One region of the Streptomyces sp. NPDC007095 genome, then DNA from elsewhere that is predicted to be linked to it. Evidence: riboswitches for the same ligand, from Rfam matches in the RefSeq annotation. Region 1 holds a riboswitch; each other region holds the start of a gene.

Region 1 (7,775 bases):
AACCGCCGTCCAGGGCGCGCAGGATGTGGGTGATCTCGTCCGTCGTCCGGGCCAGGCGCGGCACGACCTCACGGCAGGCGAACTCCAGCACCGCGACGGCGTCGGGGAGTTCGACGCCCAGCACCTCCCGCACGAGAGCGGTGCTCTCGGACGTCACCCAGCCGCGCTCCTCCATGCCCTCCGCGATCCGGCGGCACAGCTGCTCCAGCAGGTCGATCGCGTCGGCCCCGGTCCGTGCCGGGCCCTCGACGAGGTCCGTGAGCTCCACCGGCACCTTCACCGGCGCGCCCGGCTCGGCGAGCAGCTCCTTCTCGACCAGCCCGAAGTACTCGGCGAGGCAGGCCCGCAGACCCGGCAGCGCGTTCGCGGTGCCGCCCCACACCTGGGAGGCGCGCAGCACGGCCAGCACGAGGTTGACGCGCGGCTCGGCCTCCGGGCCGCCGCCGAGGATGTGCAGGCCGTCGCGGATCTGCACGTCCTTGATCTCGCACAGATAGCCGTCGATGTGCATCACGAACTCGTCGAAGTCGCCGTCGTCCGGCTGCTCGTCGACATGCAGGTCGTGGTGCAGTTCCGCCGCCTTGACCAGCGTCCAGATCTGCGCGCGGACCGCCGGGGCCTTCGTCGGGTCCAGGTCGGACACCAGCGCGTACTCGTCGAGGAGCTGCTCCAGCTTCGCGAGGTCGCCGTAGGTGTCCGCGCGGGCCATCGGCGGTACGAGGTGGTCGACGACCGTGGCGTGGCCGCGCCGCTTGGCCTGGGTGCCCTCGCCGGGGTCGTTGACGATGAAGGGGTAGATGAGCGGGAGTTCGCCGAGGACGGCGTCCGGCGCGCAGCCGCCGCTGAGCCCGAGGCCCTTGCCCGGCAGCCACTCCATCGTGCCGTGCTTGCCCATGTGCACGACGGCGTCGGCGCCGAAGCTGTTTTCGAGCCAGCGGTACGCGGCCATGTAGTGGTGCGACGGAGGCATGTCCGGGTCGTGGTAGATCGCGATCGGGTTCTCGCCGAAGCCGCGCGGCGGCTGGATCATCACGACGACGTTCCCGAACTGGAGGGACGCCAGGACGATGTCGTCGCCGTCCACGTACAGGCTGCCCGGCGGCTCGCCCCACGTCTCCAGCATGCCGTCGCGCAGCTCGGGGCCGAGCTTGTCGAACCACGCCCGGTAGTCGGCGAGCGGCACGCGCGCGGGGGCGGCGGCGAGCTGCTCCTCGGTGAGCCATTCGACGTCGTGGCCACCGGCGTTGATGAGCCGGTGGATCAACTCGTCGCCGTTGTCGGGGTGCCCTTCGACGACGTACCCGGCGTCCCGCAGCGCGTCGAGCACCCGTACCGCCGAGGCGGGCGTGTCGAGGCCCACCGCGTTGCCGACCCGGGAGTGCTTGGTCGGGTAGGCGGTGAAGACGAGCGCGAGCTTCTTGTCCGCGTTCGGCTTGTGCTTCAGCCGGGCGTGCCGTACGGCGATTCCGGCGACCCGCGCGGACCGCTCGGGGTCGGCGACGTAGACCGGCACCTCGTCGGGACCCTGCTCCTTGAAGGAGAAGGGGACGGTGATCAGACGGCCGTCGAACTCCGGGATCGCGACCTGCATCGCCGCGTCCATGGGGGAGAGGGCGGCGTCCGACGCGGCCCAGGCACTCCTGGACGAGGTCAGGCAGAGCCCTTGCAGCACAGGGACGTTCAGGTCGGCGAGCGCGCCGATGTCCCAGGCCTCCTCGTCGCCGCCCGCGGACGCCTCCGAGGCGTGTGTGCCGCCCGCCGCGAGCACGGTGGCGACCAGTGTGTCCGCCTTGCCGAGGATCTCGTACAGGCCCGCGTCGGCGCCGCGCAGCGAACCGCAGTACACGGCCAGCGCGTTGGCGCCGCGCGCCTCGATCGCGTCGCACAGCGTGTCCACGAACGCGGTGTTGCCGGACAGCTGGTGGGCCCGGTAGAAGAGCACGCCGACGGTCGGGCGGCCCTCGACGAACGCGCGCTCGCCGTGGACGCCGTACTCCGGCATCTTCCGCGGCTCCTCGAAGCCCTCGCCCGTCAGCAGCACGGTGTCGGAGAGGAACCGGGCCAGTTCGGTGAGGTTGTCCGGGCCGCCCTCGACCAGGTAGCGCAGCGCCTCGGCGACGACACCGGCGGGCACCGACGACTCCGCCATCAGTTCGGCGTCGGGCACGGACTCCCCGCCGAGCAGCACGGTGGGGATGCCCGAGGCCTTCAGCTTCCGCAGGCCCTCCTCCCAGGCACGCTTGCCGCCCAGGAGCCGTACGACGGCGATGTCCGCGCCCTCGACGAGGGACGGCAGTTCGGCCTCGGCATCCACCCGGGTCGGGTTGCCGATCCGGTACGGGGCGCCGGAGGCACGCGCCGCCAGCAGATCGGTGTCGGCGGTCGACAACAACAACACTGTGCTCATGCGGGCGCTCCCGGTGGAATGAAAGGCAGTCCTTGCGGCGCGCCCGACTCGATGAGCCGCCACAGCGCGTCCGTGTCCGCGTGTTCCTCGATCAGATCGCCGAGCCGGTCCAGCTGCTCCTCGCGCAGCGCCGCGAACGACGTGTCGGCGGCCGGCACGAAACGACGGCTCGCGGCGGCCGCCACCTCGCGCAGGAAGGCGCGCCGGAAGCCGTCCGACTCCAGCGAGCCGTGCCAGTGCGTGCCCCAGACGGCGCCGACCCGGCACCCGTCCAGGAACGGCTCACCGCCCATGACTTCGGCGACACCGTGATGGATCTCGTACCCCTCGACGTGCTCGCCGAGGGCCTCCCCGACGGGCCGGGTCAGGGTCTTCTCGCGTGCGAACCGCACCCGGACGGGCAGGAGCCCGAGTCCGTCGACGTGACCGGCGCGCGATTCGACCTCGTCCTCGATGTGCTCACCGAGGACCTGGAAGCCGCCGCAGATGCCCAGTACGGGCCGCCCCTCGGCGGCTCTGCGCAGGATGGCGTCCGCGAGTCCGCGCTCGCGCAGCCACTCCAGCGCCTTCACCGTCCCCCGGGTGCCGGGGACGACGACGAGGTCGGCGTCGGCCAGCTCCTCGGCCCGGTCCACGAACCGCACGACGACACCCGGCTCGGCGGCCAGCGCGTCCACGTCCGTGAAGTTGGACATCAGCGGGATCGCGCAGACGGCGACGCGCAGCACGTCCTCGCCCACGGGGGAGGTCACCCGGGACTCCCGGACCGCTCCCCGCAGCGACACCCGCAGCCCGTCCTCCTCGTCGATGCCGAGGCCGTGCCGGAAGGGCAGGACGCCGTACGTACGCCGCCCGGTGAGGCCGTGGAGCATGTCGAGCCCCGGCTCGAGCAGGGAGACGTCCCCCCTGAACTTGTTGACGAGGAACCCGGCGACGAACTCCTGGTCCTCGCGCGACAGCAGTGCGACCGTCCCGAAGAACGAGGCGAACACACCCCCGCGGTCGATGTCGCCGACGACGAGCACGGGCAGCCGCGCATTGCGCGCGATCCCCATGTTCACGATGTCGGTCCGCCGCAGATTGATCTCGGCAGGACTGCCGGCCCCCTCACAGATCACCGCGTCATACGTGCCCCGCAACTCGGCGAGGCAGTCCAGCACGGTGGTGAGGAGGGCTTCCTGCCGCCCGCCGTGGTAGCCACGGGCGGTCATCTCGCCCACGGGCCTGCCCATGAGGACGACCTGACTGCTCCGGTCGCTGCCCGGCTTGAGCAGCACGGGGTTCATGAGCGCGGTCGGCTCCACCCTGGCGGCCTGTGCCTGCATGGCCTGCGCGCGCCCTATCTCGGCGCCCTCGCGCGTCACGAACGAGTTCAGGGACATGTTCTGCGCCTTGAAGGGCGCGACCTTGACGCCCTGCCGCACCAGCCACCGGCAGATCCCGGCGGTCACGACGCTTTTGCCGGCGTCGGAGGTGGTCCCGGCGACGAGCAGCCCGCCGCTCATGACGTACGCCCCTTCCTGAGCAGCCTCTGTACGAGCAGCCTCTGTACGAGCAGCCGCCCGCCGGCACTCACGCCGAGGGCGAGCCAGCCGACACGCCGTGACAGCCGTACGGCCCGTTCGATGTCGTCGACGTGTACGGCGCGCCCGGCGCCGTTGAGTTCGGGCCGGTGCTCGACGCGGCCCCCGTAGGAGAGGGTGCCGCCCAGACGCACTCCGAGCGCCCCCGCGAACGAGGCCTCCACGGGCCCGGCGTTGGGGCTCGGATGCTTGACGGCGTCGGCGCGCCAGGCCCGTACGGCCCCTCGTGGACTGTCACCCGCGAGGGCGGCGAGCACGGCGGTGAGACGAGCCCCCGGCCACCCGGCGACGTCGTCGAGCCGAGCCGAGGCCCACCCGTACCGCCGGTACCTGGGCGACCTGTGACCGACCATCGCGTCAAGGGTGTTGACGGCCCGAAAGCCCACGAGCCCCGGGACTCCGCCCACGGCCCCCCACACCAGGGCGCCCACCACGGCGTCGGAGGTGTTCTCGGCGACGGACTCGACGACGGCGCGCGCGATGCCGTCGGCGTCGAGGGCCTGGGGATCGCGCCCGCACAGATGCGGCAGCCGCTCCCGGGCCGTCTCGATCTCCCCGTCCGCGAGGGCGCCACCGATCGCCCGGGCCTCCCGCCCGAGCGTGGTGCCCCCGACGACGGCCCAGGTGGCGGCGGCCGTCAGCACGACGGACGCGGCACGTGAGGGGCGTACGGCACGGGAAGCGACGGCGGCGAGTCCGGCGGCACCGCCCACACACACGGCGGTGTGCAGCGCGCCCCACCCGCGGTGGTCCCGCCACAGCACCCGCTCCACGGTGCCCGCGCTCCGCCCGAACGCGGCGACCGGATGCCCCCGGCGGGGATCGCCGAGCAGCAGGTCACCGAGGAGTCCGGCGGCGGCGCCGTACGCGAAGACGCGATCGGCACGCACGGGGTCAGCCGACCGTCAGGTCGGGTGGAACCGTCGCTCGCAGGGCACTTGGGCAGCCGCGCATGGCGTTATGTCCTCACTCAGGGTGTCCACGCCCTGGTTCGACGAGACCGGCGGGGAGAGTTCCTGGCTCCCGGGGAGTTCCTTCCCCGGTCACAGTGGCGGGACCGCGCCGGATTCACACCGGCTTCCTCTTCTGTCGCCGTACTTGGCTCCGGCAGTCCACCACGGGTTGGAAGACCCGTCAACTTGCTGTTGACCTGCGCGGGGAGAGTGTGCGAAGGCCCACATACAGGTGGGGTGCGGGACGGTGATCCGTCCCGCACCCCACTCGAAGTGGTGCCCGTTTTGGGTTACTTGCCGACGATCAGGAAGATGCCGTACGCCACCGCCGCGGCGCACGCCGCGAAGCAGACGTACGCGCCGGTGACCGCGAGGGTCGCGGAGCCGCCCTGGGCGGACGCGGACTCGCGCTTGGAGAGGCCGACGATGCCGAGGGTGAAGAGGCCGACGAGGCCGACGGTGGTCACGAGGCTGACTCCGAAGACGGAGCCGAGGGCTGCCCAGTCGATGTGCATGCTGTTCTGTCCTTACACCGTGGCCGGGCGGGTGGGCTCCGCGTCCGGGGACGGGATGGTGGTCTTCAGGTCGCCGGACAGGTCGCCGGTGACGGGGCCCGCGGGCGGCGGGGTGACGGCGGCGATCGCGGCGGTGACGACGCCCGCGGGCTCGGCGTCGACGTCGTTGACGTTGTCGACGGTGACCGGCTGGCGGCGGGAGAGCTTCCAGATGGTGCCGGCGCCGGCGACGAGCAGCGCGCCGGTGAGGACGATGCCCCACGTGCCCTGCTTGGTCAGGAACTCGGCGGAGGCGCCGGCCAGACCGGCGGCCGGCAGGGTCAGGCCCCAGGCGACGAACATCCGGGTCGCGGTCGACCAGCGGACCACGCCGCCCTTGCGGCCGATGCCCGAGCCCATCACTGCGCCGGAGCAGACCTGGGTGGTGGAGAGGGAGAAGCCGATGTGCGAGGAGGCCAGGATGGCCGTCGCGGCGCTGGTCTGGGCGGCGAAGCCCTGCGGCGGCGCGAGGTCCGTGAGGCCCTTGCCCATGGTGCGGATGATGCGCCAGCCGCCCAGGTAGGTGCCGAGCGCGATGGCCGTACCGGCCGAGACGATGACCCACAGCGGGGGGTTCGAGCCCGGGGCGATGACGCCGCCGGTGACCAGCGCGAGGGTGATGATGCCCATCGTCTTCTGGGCGTCGTTCGTGCCGTGCGCCAGGGAGACCAGGCCGGCGGAGGCGATCTGGCCGGCGCGGTAGCCCTTGGCGGTCGCCTTCTCGTCGGCGCGGTTGCCGATCCGGTACGTCAGCCGGGTGGCCAGCATCGCGGCGAGTCCGGCCACGATGGGCGCGGCGACCGCGGGGATCAGCACCTTGGTGACGACGGTCGAGCCGTTCACCGACGACCAGCCGGCCGACATGACCGCGGCGCCGATCAGGCCGCCGAACAGTGCGTGGGAGGAACTGGAGGGCAGACCCAGAAGCCAGGTCAGCAGATTCCAGAGGATGGCGCCGACGAGCGCCGCGAAGATCACTTGGACGCGTATGCCCTCTTCGTTGATGATCCCGCCGGAGATCGTCTTGGCGACCTCCACGGAGAGGAACGCGCCGACCAGGTTCAGCACGGCGGACATGGCCACCGCCGTCTTGGGCTTCAGAGCGCCGGTCGAGATGGTGGTCGCCATCGCGTTGGCAGTGTCGTGGAAACCGTTCGTGAAATCGAACACGAGAGCGGTGACGATCACGATTCCGAGGAGGAGCGTGATGTGTTCCATTTACCCAGGCTTCTGTTTGGCGTCAGTGGCAGGTGGACCGTAGGCAACCTGAGTGAACGGAAGGTGAACTGGGGCGGGCGCTGGGGTGTCTCAAACGGTGGACCGCCCCTCCGCTTGTGATGACCAGTGTGCGGGAGGGGCGGCCCGATGGCTTACCAGTTGTTCGAACGGAGGCGGAATCTCCGGTTCCGGCGGGGGTTGTTCGAGGGCTTCTAGCCGGTGGCGAACTGCTTGAGCCGGGTCATTGATCCGTTGAAGAGATTCTGGTCACCCGGGAGCGTGCCGCTGTTGTCGTACTGCCAGAACGTCCACGTCGACCAGCCGGCCGGCAACGCGCCCGTGTCCGCGGAGTCGTAGCGGGCGAGCCACAGGGCGTGGTTCGCGGCGAAGGTGCCGCTGCCGCCGGTGCAGGTGTTCCACCAGTGGGTGGTCGTGTAGATGACCGGACGGCGGCCGGTCTCCCGTTCGAGTTCGTCGCTGAACGCCTGGATCCAGCTCACGATCCTGGCCTTGCTCAGGCCGTAGCACTTGTGCTTCTTGTCATACGGGTTGTACTCCATGTCGAGCGCGGGCGGCAGCGTCCAGCCGTCCGCGCGCCAGGCACCGCCGTTGCGCACGAAGTACGCGGCCTGGGTGGCGCCGGACGACTTGTCCGGCACCGCGAAGTGGTAGGCGCCGCGGAGGATCCCCGCGTCGCGCGCCCCGTCGTACTGCCGGGCGAAGTACGGATTGCGGTACGTGTGGGACTCGGTCGCCTTCACATAGACGAACCGGGCGCCCTTCGCCTTCGCGCTCCGCCAGTCGACGTTCTTCTGGTGCGAGGAGACGTCGTGGCCCTTGGGTTTGGCCGCCGCGGCGACCGGGGCCCCGGCGAGGGCGGTCCCCGCGGCGGTGAGCGCCGCCATGGCGGCCGCCGACGCGAGGACGCGGGCACGGCGAAGGAGTGGTTTGTGGTCACGAGCCATGTTTTCCCCCGGAATGGCGACGTGCGTGACAAATCCTCCAGAGGCTATTGGAAGATCGTTGAAAGCCCGTCGATCGCCAGCCAATCACCCCAGGA
Region 2 (7,775 bases), on a different contig from region 1:
GAACGTCAGCGCGACGACCACCGCGACGCCCGCCTCGTACAGGGCGCCCGGGAGCGACTTCAGCAGCCGTGCCGGGTTCGCGAGGGCGTTCGCCGCGCCGACGCAGATGAGGAGCGTGGCCAGCTTCAGGCCGTCGTACAGCGCGAACAGCAGGCCCTCGGCGGTGACCCGGCCGCCGATACGGATGCCCTGGGCCCAGTGGGGGAGGGGGAGTTCGGGGAGGGTGATGAGGAGGTGGGTGCCGGGGACGGGGGAGCCGAGGAAGACGGCGAACGCCAGCCGGATGCCGAGGACGGCGATGCCGAGTCTGACGAACGCGGTGTAGGAGCGGGCCCAGGGGGCGTCGGTCCGGCGGGCGGCCACCACATAGCCGGCCACGGCTATGAGGAGGGCGAGCAGGAGGGGGTTGGTGGTGCGGGAGGCGGCGGTTCCCAGGCCCAGGGCCCAGATCCACCAGGCTCCTGGGGGGAGGGCGTTGGAACGGTGTGCCTTCGGCGCGCGTGTCATCGTCGCTCGCCGTACTCAGGGCCGGCGGCGGCGGGTCTGCCAGACCGCCGCCCCGCCGATCGCGGCGACCGCGACGACTCCCGCGAGCAGGCCCAGCGACGGGCCGTGCCGGTCCGGCTCGGACTTGGCGTCGGCTTTGGCGTTGGCCTTGGCGTTGGCTTTCGAGGTGGCGGAAGGCGCGGTGTGCGACGTCGCGACCTGGTCGCCGCAGCCCGTTCCGGGGTAGCCCGCGATGGCGCACAGGAGGGCGTTGGTGTCGTACCGGAGGGGCTTGGCGACCGTCGCCAGCGCCTCGGCCGTGGTCGCGTCGGCGGGGACGCGGGCACAGACCGTCCGCGGAGCGGGCGGCGTCTCGCCGCCCGGGGCGTCCTCGGTCGTGCCGGAGTCGATGACGAGGGCCACCCGCTTGTGGCCCGCCTGGGCGGGCGTCTTCGCGCAGATGGACGCGAAGTCGGCGTCGCCGCGCGGTTTGGAGGCGTCCTGCGAGTCCGCGCTCACCGCGAAACGGAAGCCCTGCACGTCGCCGTCGGACGGCCGCGCGGTCGACGGGCCCTGCGTCGCGTACGTCCACTTCCCGTCGGTCAGGTCCCAGAACGACCAGTAGCGGTAGCCGACGGCCTGGGCCTGTCCCGCACCGCCGAGTGCGAGCAGGAGCAGGGACAGGACCAGTGCGCACGTCCGACGGCGGCTCACGGCTGCTGCTTCTTGTTCCGGGCGCTGAGCAGGAAACCGATGCCGATGCCGCCGACGAGACCGACGCCGATGATCCACCAGACGCTGACGCCGCTGTCGTCCTTCTTCGTGGCTTCCGCGGCGGACGCGGAGGAGGAGGCCGTGGGCTCGGCCGGGAGGGACGCGGGCGCGGGGCCGGTGGCGTTGAGCTGCTTGACGAGGTCCCGGCCGCCGAAGTCGCGCGGGTCGAACGTCGCCGCGTCGGCGGCGAGGACGAGTTGCGCGTACGCGGCGGGTCCGCTCTGCTCGGCCCACTGCGCGGAGTGGGCCTCCAGCCAGCGCATCGCGTCGGCCGCCTTGTCGCCGTGCCCGGCGGTGGCGAGCGCGACGACCGCGTCCGCCGTGTTGCCGTAGTCCGGCTGGTCCTTGGCGCCGGGCATCGTCGACGTGAGGTGCTGGTCCTTGGCGAGCGCCTTGACGAGGTACGCGGCGCCGTTCCGGGCCGCCTGCCCGGCGCTGTCGGCGGTCCCGCAGGAGAGGGGGTCGGCCACGGGCTTCAGGGGTTCACCGGCGAGGCCCCTGCCCAGGGCTCCGACCACGGCCGCCGCCGTCGCGTCCGCGTTGGCCGCGAGCTTGCCCTTCTTGTCCGGCTGGTAGGCGAACGCGCCCCCGTCGGCCCCGCCGCACGGGATCGACAGCTTCGCGAGGGCGTCGTACGGCGACTTGCCGCCCTTGGAGACATCGCTCGGCTTCAAGCCCACCCCCGCCAGCGCCCCGATCACCACGGACGTGGAGTTCGCGTCGCTCGCGCCGCCCGCGGTGTAGCCCCAGCCGCCGTCCTTGTTCTGTACGGACTTCAGCCATGCGACGGCCTTGTCCGTCTCGCCGCCGTGGCCGCCGAGCGCGGCGAGGGCCTGCACGGCCGCCGAGGTGCTGTTGGTGTCGACCATCGTCTTGGCGTCGCACTTCGCCGACGCGTCGGCGCGGTACGCCGCGAACGCCCCGTTCGCGCACTGCTGCCCGGCCAGCCAGTCGACGGCCTTCGCCGCGGGCTTCACACCGACGGTGTGCTGGGCGAGCAGCGCGAGGGACTGCCGCCAGACACCGTCGTAGGTGGGGTCGGTGGTGCCGTAGAGGCCGGAGGGTATCGCCGGGGCAGGCGAAGGCGAGGCGCCCTCGGCCACGGCGGCCGGGGCCAGGGCCGTACCGATCACTACGGTGGCGGCCAGTACCGCGGCGCTGCGGCGAACAAGCATGACTCTCCCTGCGGAAGCCGGGCAGCACCGGGCGCAGGCTTGGCCCCGAGCGGCTCCGGCCCCGTATCCCTCGACGGTGCCGGCCACCGGCGGGCTGCCGGTGGCACGAGCCGGTCACGTCCCGGACGAGGCGATCCGGCTTGCCACGCCTGTGGGTGGCTCACGGTTGCGGGTCAGCGCCGGAATTGCACCGGCTTCTCCGCGTACGGGTGTGATGACGACCTGCTTACTGTACCGGCCCGTAGGAATCGCCTGAGGAGCGGCTGTGGCGGCGGATAGGTTCGGAGCCATGCGGACGGGGAGACTGATCGGTTCGGGGCGTTCGGCGGATGTCTTCGAGGTGGAGGGGGAGCGGGGCTGGGTGGTGCGGCGGGATCGGGACGGGTGGGGGGACGCGGCGGCCGAGGCGGCGGTGATGGAGTACGTGCGGGAGCACGGATATCCGACGCCGGCCGTGCGGGCGGCGAGCCGGACCGAGATGGTGATGGAGCGGCTTTCGGGGCCGACCATGCTGGCGGCGTTCGAGGCGGGGGAGATCGGCGCGCGGGAGGGTGGTGGCGTGCTTGCCGGACTGCTGCGCGCGTTGCACGCCGTGCCCGGTCGGGGTTCCGGTGACGTGGGCGTCCGCGTACTGCACCTGGATCTGCACCCGGACAACGTGATGCTCACCCCGGACGGCCCGAAGGTCATCGACTGGTCCAACGCCGAGGACGGGCCGCCCGGTCTGGACTGGGGCATGTCCGCCGTGATCCTCGCGCAGGTCGCCGTCGGCGCTGAGGTCCACGCGGAGCCGGCCCGCGAGACGCTGGTCGCGATGCTCGACGGGAACGCGGACCGGGTGACGCGGGAAGGGCTTGCGCAGGCGCGGGTGCGGCGGGCCGCCAATCCGACCATGAGCGCACATGAGGTCCAACTCCTCGGGGATGCCGAGGAGTTGATCCGGACGCTGCTTCACTGAGCGGTGCGGCGCCAGAAGTCGCGCATCAGCGGGGTCGGCGTCGGGTTCTCCATGGCCACCTGGGTGAGGAGCAGGGTGACGGTGCCGGTGGCGGGGACGAGGTGGCCGGTGGTGCCGGTGCCGCCGGTCCAGCCGTAGCGGCCCGGGACGTTCCAGGGGTCGGTGGGCGCGATGTCGACCTGGGCGCCGTAACCCCAGCCCTGGCCTTCCATGAAGAGCGCGCCGATCTCGCGCTGCGGGCGGGTGAGGTGGTTGGTGGTCATCTGCCGTACCGAGGCGCGGGAGAGGAGCCGGCGGCCCCCGGCCGCGGTGCCGCCCGCGAGGAGCAGCCGGGCGAAGGCCAGCCAGTCGTCGGCGGTCGAGACGAGTCCACCCCCGCCGGAGGGGAACGGCGGCACGCGGCTCCACTGACCGTCGGGCGAGTCGGCCAGTTCGAGACCCTGGCCGTCGGGCGCGGTGCGGTAGGAGCTGGTGAAGCGGTCGCGCTTGGCGGCCGGTACCTCGAACGCCGTGTCGGTCATGCCGAGCGGCTCGAAGACCCGCTCGGCCAGGAACTCCGGCAGTGAACGGCCCGTGACCCGGGAGACCAGCACGCCCTGGAGGTCGGAGCAGGTGCCGTACAGCCAGGCCTCGCCCGGCTGGTACAGCAGCGGGATCCGGGACAGGTCCGCCAGCCACGCGTCCGGCGCCGGGAAGCCCTGCGGTTCGCGGCCGTCCTTCTGGACCTCGAACAGCGCCTGGACCTGCGGCAGCGTGAAGTCGGACGGGAAGCCCCAGCCCGCCCGGGAGGAGAGCAGGTCGGCGACGGTGAGGGGACGGGCGGCCGGGACCACGTCCTCGACCGGACTCGACGGGGTCCGTACGACCATCGGCTTCGCCAGCTCCGGGAGCCAGGTGTCGACCGGATCGTCCGACGCGATCTGCCCGTCCTCGATCAGCATCATCACCGCCGCCGCGGTGATCGGCTTGCTGATCGAGGCGATACGGAAGATCGAGTCCCTGGCCATCGGGGCGCTGCCCTCGACGTCGACGGTGCCGACGGCCCGGACCTCGACCGTGTCGCCGCGGGCCACCAGGCCCACGGCTCCCGGCACCTTGCCCTCGTCGACGTACGCCTTCAGGAGGTCGTGCAGGCCGCTCGCCGACCTCGGGTTCGGGTCCGGCTTCGGCAACGGGTTCGGCATCGGCTTCGGCTTCGGCATCGGTTGGCCTTTCTGGGGGGTGCTTCGGTATCTACGACTCCCGTCGCGTCGCGGAATCATCGGTCACGGCACGGGCGCCGGAACCGTCGCCTCCGTGGGCTGGCACAGCACCAGGGCGAGATCGTCGGCGAGGGCGGTGCCGGTGTGGGCGAGCAGGCGGGCGTGCAGGGACCGCAGAGCCTCGTCGGGCAGCGGCTCGCGCAGGGCGAGCGCCGCCTCGCCGAGGAGGGGGAACGGGGCGCCCTCCGGGTCACGGGCCTCGGTGAGGCCGTCGGTGTAGAGGAGCAGCCGGTCGCCGGGCTGGAGCCGTACGCGGTACTGGTGCGGGTCGGGACCGAGCCCCAACGGCGTTGTGGGGACGAGGGGTTCGAGGAGTTCGACGCGGTGGCCGGAGCGCAGCGGCGGCGGATGGCCGCAGTTGACGAGCCGCACCTCGCCGGGCGCGAACTCGGCGAGCACCGCGGTGACGAAGTCCTCGGGACCCAGTTCGGGGGCGAGCAGGGCGTCGAGTCCGGTGGTGAGGGTCGTCAGGTCCGTTGCGGTGTAGGCGAGTTCACGGAAGGCCGTGATGGTGTCGGCGGCCAGCCGGAGCCCCTCGACGCCGTGGCCGCGTACATCGCCGACGAGAACCCGCAGGCCGTACGGCGTCACCGCGACGTCGTACAGGTCGCCGCCGACGTCCGATTCGTGCGAGACGCTGTGGTACCGGGTACAGACCCGGGTCCCGTCGAAGGTACGGGAGATGGGCCGCAGGATCGCCGTCTGGGTGACCCGGGCCACCTCGCGGGCCCGCGCCAGCCGGTCGCGGAGGCGGTCACGCTGCCGGGCCGCGTACACGGTGAGCGCGCAGCCGACGAGGAGTCCGCCCCAGCGGATGCCGAAGCCGGTGCTCGGCACCGTTTCGTTGCCGATCCCCATGGCCAGGCCCAGGACCGCCGACCAGCAGCACACCAGCACGGTGTGCCGGACGCCGAGCCGGGCGCAGGCCAGCAGCGGGCCGATGAGCAGCAGGGTGATGAGCGGCGGTACCTGTTCGAAGAGCAGATCCGGCACGGCGATCAGCAGACAGGTGACGAGCGGTGCGAGCAGCGCCCGCCGCTCCCGCCGTTCTTGATGTCCTCGGTCTTCCTGGTGTTCTCGGCGATCTCGCTGCCCCTGCTCCTTCGTGCCCATCACCCGACGATCTCCGAACATCGACCGCCGCACCCTCACCAACAGGGAGTTGATCGCATCTCGTCGAAAGGTGCCCGGAACTGTCGTGGTGCCGACGCTCTTCTGTCCGAGTTCTCGGACTGCCGCCGGAGCCGGCGTGATCCGTCCAGAATGGCTGTTGTGTCCGACAAAACGACCGAGCCGACGCATCCGACCGGCGGCGGCCCCGGCAATCTGCCGCCCGAGACGCACAGCTTCGTCGGGCGGCGGGAGGAACTCCACTGGCTGGAGACGGAGCTGGACCCCTCGGTGGGCACATACCGGCTCCTGAGCGTCGTCGGCGTCGGCGGAGTCGGCAAGACCCGGCTCGCCCTGCGCGCACTGGGCCGGGCCCAGAAGGCCTACAACGACGGCGTCTGGCTGGTGGAACTCTCCCCCCTGCACACCGCCGGCCTGGTCGGCCTCGCCGTCGTGGAGGCGCTGCGGCTCGCCGACCAGTCCACCGGCCCCGTCACCGAGGTGGTGGCCGAATGGGCCGAAGGCAAACGGCTGTTGCTGGTGCTCGACTCCTGCGAACACGTCCTCGCGGAGTGCGCCGCACTCGTCGAGACCCTGCTGCCCGCCCTTCCCGGCCTGCGCGTCCTCGTCACCAGCCGCGAACCGCTCGGACTGCCCGGTGAACTCGTGCTGACCCTGGACCCGCTGCCGATCGCCGACGACGCCGTCACCCTGTTCGCCGACCGCGCCACCAACACCGGGTTCACCCTCGACGACATCAACCGCCCCACCGTGGAGGCCGTCTGCCGTCGCCTCGACGGCATCCCGCTCGCCCTCGAACTCGCCGCCGCCCGACTGTCCGAACTGTCCCTGGCCCAGCTCCACGGCCGGCTCGGCGAACGCCTGCCGTCCCGGCTCGACCTGCTCAGCGCCCCGCGCGACGGCGCCGGACCGCCACGCCACCAGACACTGCGCACGGCGATCGGCTGGAGCCACGAACTGTGCGCGCCGCTGGAGCGGCTGTTGTGGGCCCGGCTCTCGGTGTTCGCGGACGGCTTCTGCGTGGGCGCCGCCGAGGAGATCTGCGCGGGCGGCCCGCTGCCCGCCGGGCGGATCGCCGCACTGCTCGCCCGGCTCGTCGAGCAGTCCATCGTGCAGCGCCACCGCACCGACCCCGCCCGCTTCCGACTCCTCGACACCGTCAGGGAGTTCGGCGCCGACTGGCTGTGCGCCCTCGGCGAGGAGCACGCCGTACGGCTGCGCCACCGCGACCATTTCCGGCGGCTGGTCCGCCAGGGATGGACCGAGTGGAACACCGGACGCCAGGTCGCCTGGTGCGAACGCACCCTCACCGAACACGCCAACCTGCGCGCCGCGATGGACTGCGCGCTCACCGACCCCGACCGCCGGATCGCCCTGGGGATGGCGGCCGACCTCGGCTTCCTGTGGCGGCACTGCGGCTCTCTGCGCGACGCCCAGCACTGCCTGGACCTCGCGCTCGCCGCCGACCCGCCGCCCGGACCCGACCGCACCCGCGCCCTGTGGGCACGCGGCGCGGTGGCACTGCTCCAGGGCGACCTGGACGTCGCGGCGGACTGGGCGGAGCGCTGCACGGACGCGGCGGACACCCAGGCCGACCCGGTGGCCGTGGTCGCCGCCGCGTACCTCACCGGCGGCCAGCTGGCGCTGAGCGGCCGGCTGGGCGAAGCGATCGACGTACTGTCCGCCACGCCCCGACTGCCCATCAGGCAGGACGGGTTCGGGGCGGCCCAACTCCAGGTCCGGGTGGCGCTGTCCTTCTCGCACCTGCTGCGCGGCGACCACGACCGGGCGCGGACGGTGGCCGAGGAGGTGCGCGAGGCCAGCGTGGAGTGCGGGGAGTCGTGGGCGGGCGCCTTCGCCGACGGGATCGTCGCCCAGACGGACCTGGCGCGCGGCGAGGTCCGCGCCGCCGTCGACAACGCCCGCACCGCGCTCGCCGGGCACGGCCTGCTGCACAACACCGTCGGCGCGGCCATGGCGCTGGACGTC
Region 3 (4,764 bases), on a different contig from region 1:
ACCGTGAGGGCGAGGGCGGGCGCGGCGGCGGTCAGAAGTCTTCGCAGTCGCCGGGCGGGCCTGCTGGGGGGTGTCTCACGCATGGGTGCTGCCTCCATCGGTTTGAGGCCGGTGCCGTGCGGGCCGGGGTAGGGCCGCGCACGGCTCCACAGCCGGAAGTGGGGGTTCTCGGCGTTGCGTGGCAGGCCCGTGACGCGCGTAGCGTGAGAAAAGTGCGAATTTGCCATGGGCATGCCAATTCAGCGCCCCACCATGCCGCTGTACGTGACATGTCAGGACGGCCAGAACCTAGCCGGGGCCGATGACGCCCGGATAGCCACGCCCGAAGAACTTTGCCGCCCCATAGGGGGTCCATGGACGGTGCATGGAAGGCCCATGGACGAGACGCGGTGATGCCGGGGACGCAACGCGCGTCCCCGGCATCACCGGTGTCGTACCGTCAGAAGCCTTCGTACCGTCAGAAGTCCTCGTCGAAGCCGACCGAGCCCTCCACCGCCACCTGGTACGCCGAGGGGCGGCGCTCGAAGAAGTTGGTCAGCTCCTGGACGCCCTGGAGCTCCATGAAGGAGAAGGGGTTCTCGGAGCCGTACACCGGGGCGAAGCCGAGGCGCTGGAGACGCTGGTCGGCCACGCACTCCAGGTACTGGCGCATCGAGTCGGTGTTCATGCCCGGCAGGCCCTCACCGCACAGGTCGCGCGCGAACTGCAGCTCGGCCTCGACGGCCTCCCTCAGCATGTCGGTGACCTGTTGCTGGAGCTGGTCGTCGAAGAGCTCCGGCTCCTCCTTGCGCACGGTGTCCACCACCTCGAAGGCGAAGGACATGTGCATCGTCTCGTCCCGGAACACCCAGTTGGTGCCGGTGGCGAGACCGTGCAGCAGACCCCGGCTGCGGAACCAGTAGACGTACGCGAAGGCGCCGTAGAAGAAGAGGCCCTCGATGCACGCGGCGAAGCAGATGAGGTTGAGCAGGAATCGACGCCGGTCCGCCTTGGTCTCCAGACGGTCCAGCTTCTCCACCGAGTCCATCCACTTGAAGCAGAACTCTGCCTTCTCGCGGATCGAGGGGATGCTCTCGACGGCGTCGAAGGCGGCGGCGCGGTCCTCCGGGTCGGGGAGGTAGGTGTCCAGCAGGGTCAGATAGAACTGGACGTGGACCGCTTCCTCGAACAGCTGCCTGGAGAGATACAGGCGCGCCTCGGGGGAGTTGATGTGCTTGTAGAGGGTCAGCACGAGGTTGTTCGACACGATCGAGTCGCCCGTCGCGAAGAACGCGACCAGCCGGCCGATCATGTGCTGCTCGCCCTGCGAGAGCTTCGCGAGGTCGGCCACGTCCGAGTGGAGGTCGACCTCCTCCACGGTCCAGGTGTTCTTGATGGCGTCCCGGTAGCGCTCGTAGAAGTCCGGGTAACGCATGGGGCGGAGCGTGAGTTCGAAGCCCGGGTCGAGCAGGTTCTTTTCGGTGGAGCTCATTACTGGCAGGCCTCGCAGGACTCGGGGTTCTCAAGGGAGCAGGCGACGGCGTCCTCGTCGGGGATCGCCTGCACGGGGATGGTCTTCTCGGGCTGGGCCTGTGCCTGGGCGGCGCGGGCGATACGGGTCGCCGGGCGGGAGCGCAGGTAGTACGTCGTCTTCAGGCCCGACTTCCAGGCGTACGCGTACATCGAGGAGAGCTTGCCGATGGTCGGCGTCTCCAGGAAGAGGTTCAGGGACTGGGCCTGGTCCAGGAACGGGGTGCGGGCGGCGGCCATGTCGATGAGGCCGCGCTGCGGGATCTCCCACGCGGTGCGGTAGAGGTCGCGGACGTCCTGCGGGACCCAGGTGAAGCCCTGCACCGAGCCGTTGGACTCGCGCAGCGCCTCCCGGGTCTGCGCGTCCCACACGCCGAGGTTCTTCAGCTCGTTCACCAGATAGGAGTTGACCTGGAGGAACTCACCGGAGAGCGTCTCGCGCTTGAACAGGTTGGAAACCTGCGGCTCGATGCACTCGTACACGCCCGCGATGGACGCGATGGTGGCGGTGGGCGCGATGGCGAGGAGGAGGGAGTTGCGCATGCCCACGGCGGCGATACGTTCCCGCAGGGCCGCCCAGCGCTCCGGCCAGGTCAGTTCCACGCCGTAGTGGTCGGGGTGCAGGACGCCACGGGCCGTACGGGTCTTCTCCCAGGCCGGGAGCGGGCCGCTGCGCTCCGCGAGGTCGGCCGAGGCCTCGTACGCGGCGAGCATGATCCGCTCGGCGATCCGGGTGGAGAGCGCGCGGGCCCGGGGCGAGTCGAAGGGCACGCGCAGCTTGAAGAAGACGTCCTGGAGCCCCATCGCGCCGAGGCCGACGGGCCGCCACTTCGCGTTCGACCGGCCGGCCTGCTCGGTCGGGTAGAAGTTGATGTCGACGACACGGTCGAGGAAGGTGACGGCGGTGCGGACCGTCTCGTCCAGCCGCTCCCAGTCGATGTCCCCGTCGACGACGAAGGCGCCGAGGTTGACCGAGCCGAGGTTGCAGACCGCAGTCTCCCCGTCGTCCGTGACCTCCAGGATCTCGGTGCAGAGGTTCGAGGAGTGGACGGTGTGGCCCGGCTCCGCCGTCTGGTTGGCGGTGCGGTTGGCGGCGTCCTTGAAGGTCATCCAGCCGTTGCCGGTCTGCGCGAGGGTACGCATCATGCGGCCGTAGAGGTCACGGGCCGGGATGGTCTTCTTGGCGAGGCCGGCCGCCTCCGCCCTGCGGTACGCGGCGTCGAACTCGTCGCCCCACAGGTCGACCAGCTCGGGCACGTCGGAGGGCGAGAAGAGGGACCACTGCCCGTCGGCGTCGACCCGGCGCATGAACTCGTCCGGGATCCAGTGCGCGAGGTTCAGGTTGTGCGTACGGCGGGCGTCCTCACCGGTGTTGTCGCGCAGCTCCAGGAACTCCTCGATGTCGGAGTGCCAGGTCTCCAGGTAGACCGCGGCCGCGCCCTTGCGCCGGCCGCCCTGGTTCACCGCGGCGACCGAGGCGTCGAGGGTCTTCAGGAACGGGACGATCCCGTTGGAGTGCCCGTTCGTACCGCGGATCAGCGAACCGCGCGAACGGATCCGGGAGTACGAAAGACCGATGCCACCCGCGTGCTTCGAGAGGCGGGCCACCTGGTGGTAGCGGTCGTAGATGGAGTCCAGCTCGTCCAGCGGGGAGTCGAGGAGGTAGCAGGACGACATCTGCGGGTGCCGCGTACCGGAGTTGAACAGCGTGGGGGACGAGGGAAGGTAGTCGAGGCGGCTCATGAGCCCGTAGAGCGCCGCGACCTCGTCCAGGGCCCGGCTCGTGTCGTCCTCGGCCAGGCCCGACGCCACGCGCAGCATGAAGTGCTGGGGCGTCTCGATGACCTTGCGGGTGATCGGGTGCCGGAGCAGATAGCGGCTGTGCAGGGTGCGCAGGCCGAAGTAGCCGAAGCGGTCGTCGCCGTCGGTGTCGATCAGCGCGTCCAGCCGGGCCGTGTACAGCTGGACGAACTCCGCCGTGCGGTCGGCGATCAGGCCTTCGCGGTGACCCGTGGCGATCGACTCGGAGAAGGACGTGACGCCCTGTGAGGCGGCCTCCGCCGCGATGCTGATCGTCAGCAGCCTGGCCGCCAGCCGGGAGTAGGCGGGGTCCTCGGAGATGAGGCCCGCGGCCGCCTCGGTGGCCAGCTCGCGCAGCTCCGTGTCGTCCGCGCGCGCGGACCGGCCGCGCAGCGTGGCGGCGGCGACCCGGCCGGGGTCGGCGTCGGGGAGGTCGGCGGTGAGGTCGGTCAGGGTACGCAGCAGCGTGGTACCGGGACCGTCCGTCTCCACCGGGGCCTGCTTCCGCTGCTGCTGCTGCTCCTGCTGTGCGAAAGCGGTAGCTGAAGCCGGGTCGGCTGGCGCGATGGTCACTTGGGGCTCTCCCTCGCTAGGCACGGGGCCTGGCGGAGGGCAGGGCAGCTCACGAGCGCACACGGCGTCGCGTCCACCGGCCCATTCCGCGAGGCCCGGACGTCATGCACCCGGGCCGGATGGCCGGGCGCGCTGTCGGCAGGTCCTCGGACTGACGCGAGTACATGGGCGCGGGTGTGCGAACACGTACAAGTACACCGTTGCGGGACAGTTCCGGATTTGCACCGGATTCCCCTGCGGCGACAGCGAGCATGAGCATACATCTTGTGCCGGGCCGCGGTGACACCACCAGATGTTGTGTCGTGCCGGTGTCAGAGTGTCAACTCGTAGGTGAGGAGAGTGATGTCGTCGAGGTCCGGGAGCGGGTTCCAGTCGCGGTCGGGGGTGCGGGTGAAGCCGAGGCGTTCGTAGATGCGGTGGGCGGCGTGCATGGTGCGCTGGGTGGAGAGCACGACGCGTACGCAGCCGGCGGTGGTGCGTGCGTGGTCGACGCAGGCGCGAACGAGGGTCTCGCCGGCACCTCGGCCGCGGGACTCGCGTGCGACGGCGAGCATACGGATCTCGGCTTCGCCGGGGCGGGCTATGTCGGCCATGGGGCCGCCGCGCGGTACGAAGGTCACGGCGCCGAGGATGTGGTCGTGGTCCACGGCGACGAGGACTTCCGCGGCGGCGGCCCGTTTGGCCACGTCCCGCAGTTCGCCGAGGTACTCGTCATTCTCCCCGAAGTCGAGCAGGCCGTCGCCGAGGTAGGCCTGTGCGGTGATCTCGCCGATGCGGTCGTATTCGTGGGGGTGGGCGTGTCTGATGCGGAGGTCCATGCCGGTGAGTGTGCAACAGGGTGCGGGAACGGGCCGCCGGATTTTCGTCCGACGGCCCGTGGGG

What was found. Region 1 has a riboswitch for cobalamin ahead of ABZ656_RS09685 (cobalamin biosynthesis protein). Riboswitches for the same ligand answer to the same signal wherever they lie in the genome.
Region 2: it holds a riboswitch for cobalamin, as region 1 does, so the genes downstream of both, ABZ656_RS45550 (prenyltransferase/squalene oxidase repeat-containing protein) here and ABZ656_RS09685 (cobalamin biosynthesis protein) in region 1, are expected to answer to the same signal.
Region 3: it holds a riboswitch for cobalamin, as region 1 does, so the genes downstream of both, ABZ656_RS56250 (ribonucleoside-diphosphate reductase subunit alpha) here and ABZ656_RS09685 (cobalamin biosynthesis protein) in region 1, are expected to answer to the same signal.

What each region holds. Positions count from the first base shown of each region.
Region 1 covers NZ_JBEYFS010000020.1:2,609-10,383, forward strand. Annotated here, with positions in the region: gene cobN (cobaltochelatase subunit CobN) at 1-2,407, opposite strand, end outside; gene ABZ656_RS09680 (cobyric acid synthase) at 2,404-3,912, opposite strand; gene ABZ656_RS09685 (cobalamin biosynthesis protein) at 3,909-4,880, opposite strand; cobalamin riboswitch at 4,980-5,122, opposite strand; gene ABZ656_RS09690 (hypothetical protein) at 5,234-5,458, opposite strand; gene ABZ656_RS09695 (inorganic phosphate transporter) at 5,471-6,715, opposite strand; gene ABZ656_RS09700 (lysozyme) at 6,928-7,680, opposite strand.
Region 2 covers NZ_JBEYFS010000213.1:6,718-14,492, forward strand. Annotated here, with positions in the region: gene ABZ656_RS45540 (CbiQ family ECF transporter T component) at 1-507, opposite strand, end outside; gene ABZ656_RS45545 (SCO2322 family protein) at 523-1,200, opposite strand; gene ABZ656_RS45550 (prenyltransferase/squalene oxidase repeat-containing protein) at 1,197-2,435, opposite strand; cobalamin riboswitch at 2,547-2,676, opposite strand; gene ABZ656_RS45555 (phosphotransferase) at 2,725-3,393, shown strand; gene ABZ656_RS45560 (serine hydrolase domain-containing protein) at 3,387-4,577, opposite strand; gene ABZ656_RS45565 (PP2C family protein-serine/threonine phosphatase) at 4,659-5,768, opposite strand; gene ABZ656_RS45570 (hypothetical protein) at 5,928-7,775, shown strand, end outside.
Region 3 covers NZ_JBEYFS010000413.1:176-4,939, reverse strand. Annotated here, with positions in the region: partial or broken gene ABZ656_RS56260 (hypothetical protein) at 1-83, opposite strand, end outside; gene ABZ656_RS56255 (ribonucleotide-diphosphate reductase subunit beta) at 458-1,471, opposite strand; gene ABZ656_RS56250 (ribonucleoside-diphosphate reductase subunit alpha) at 1,471-3,801, opposite strand; cobalamin riboswitch at 4,002-4,176, opposite strand; gene ABZ656_RS56245 (GNAT family N-acetyltransferase) at 4,194-4,700, opposite strand.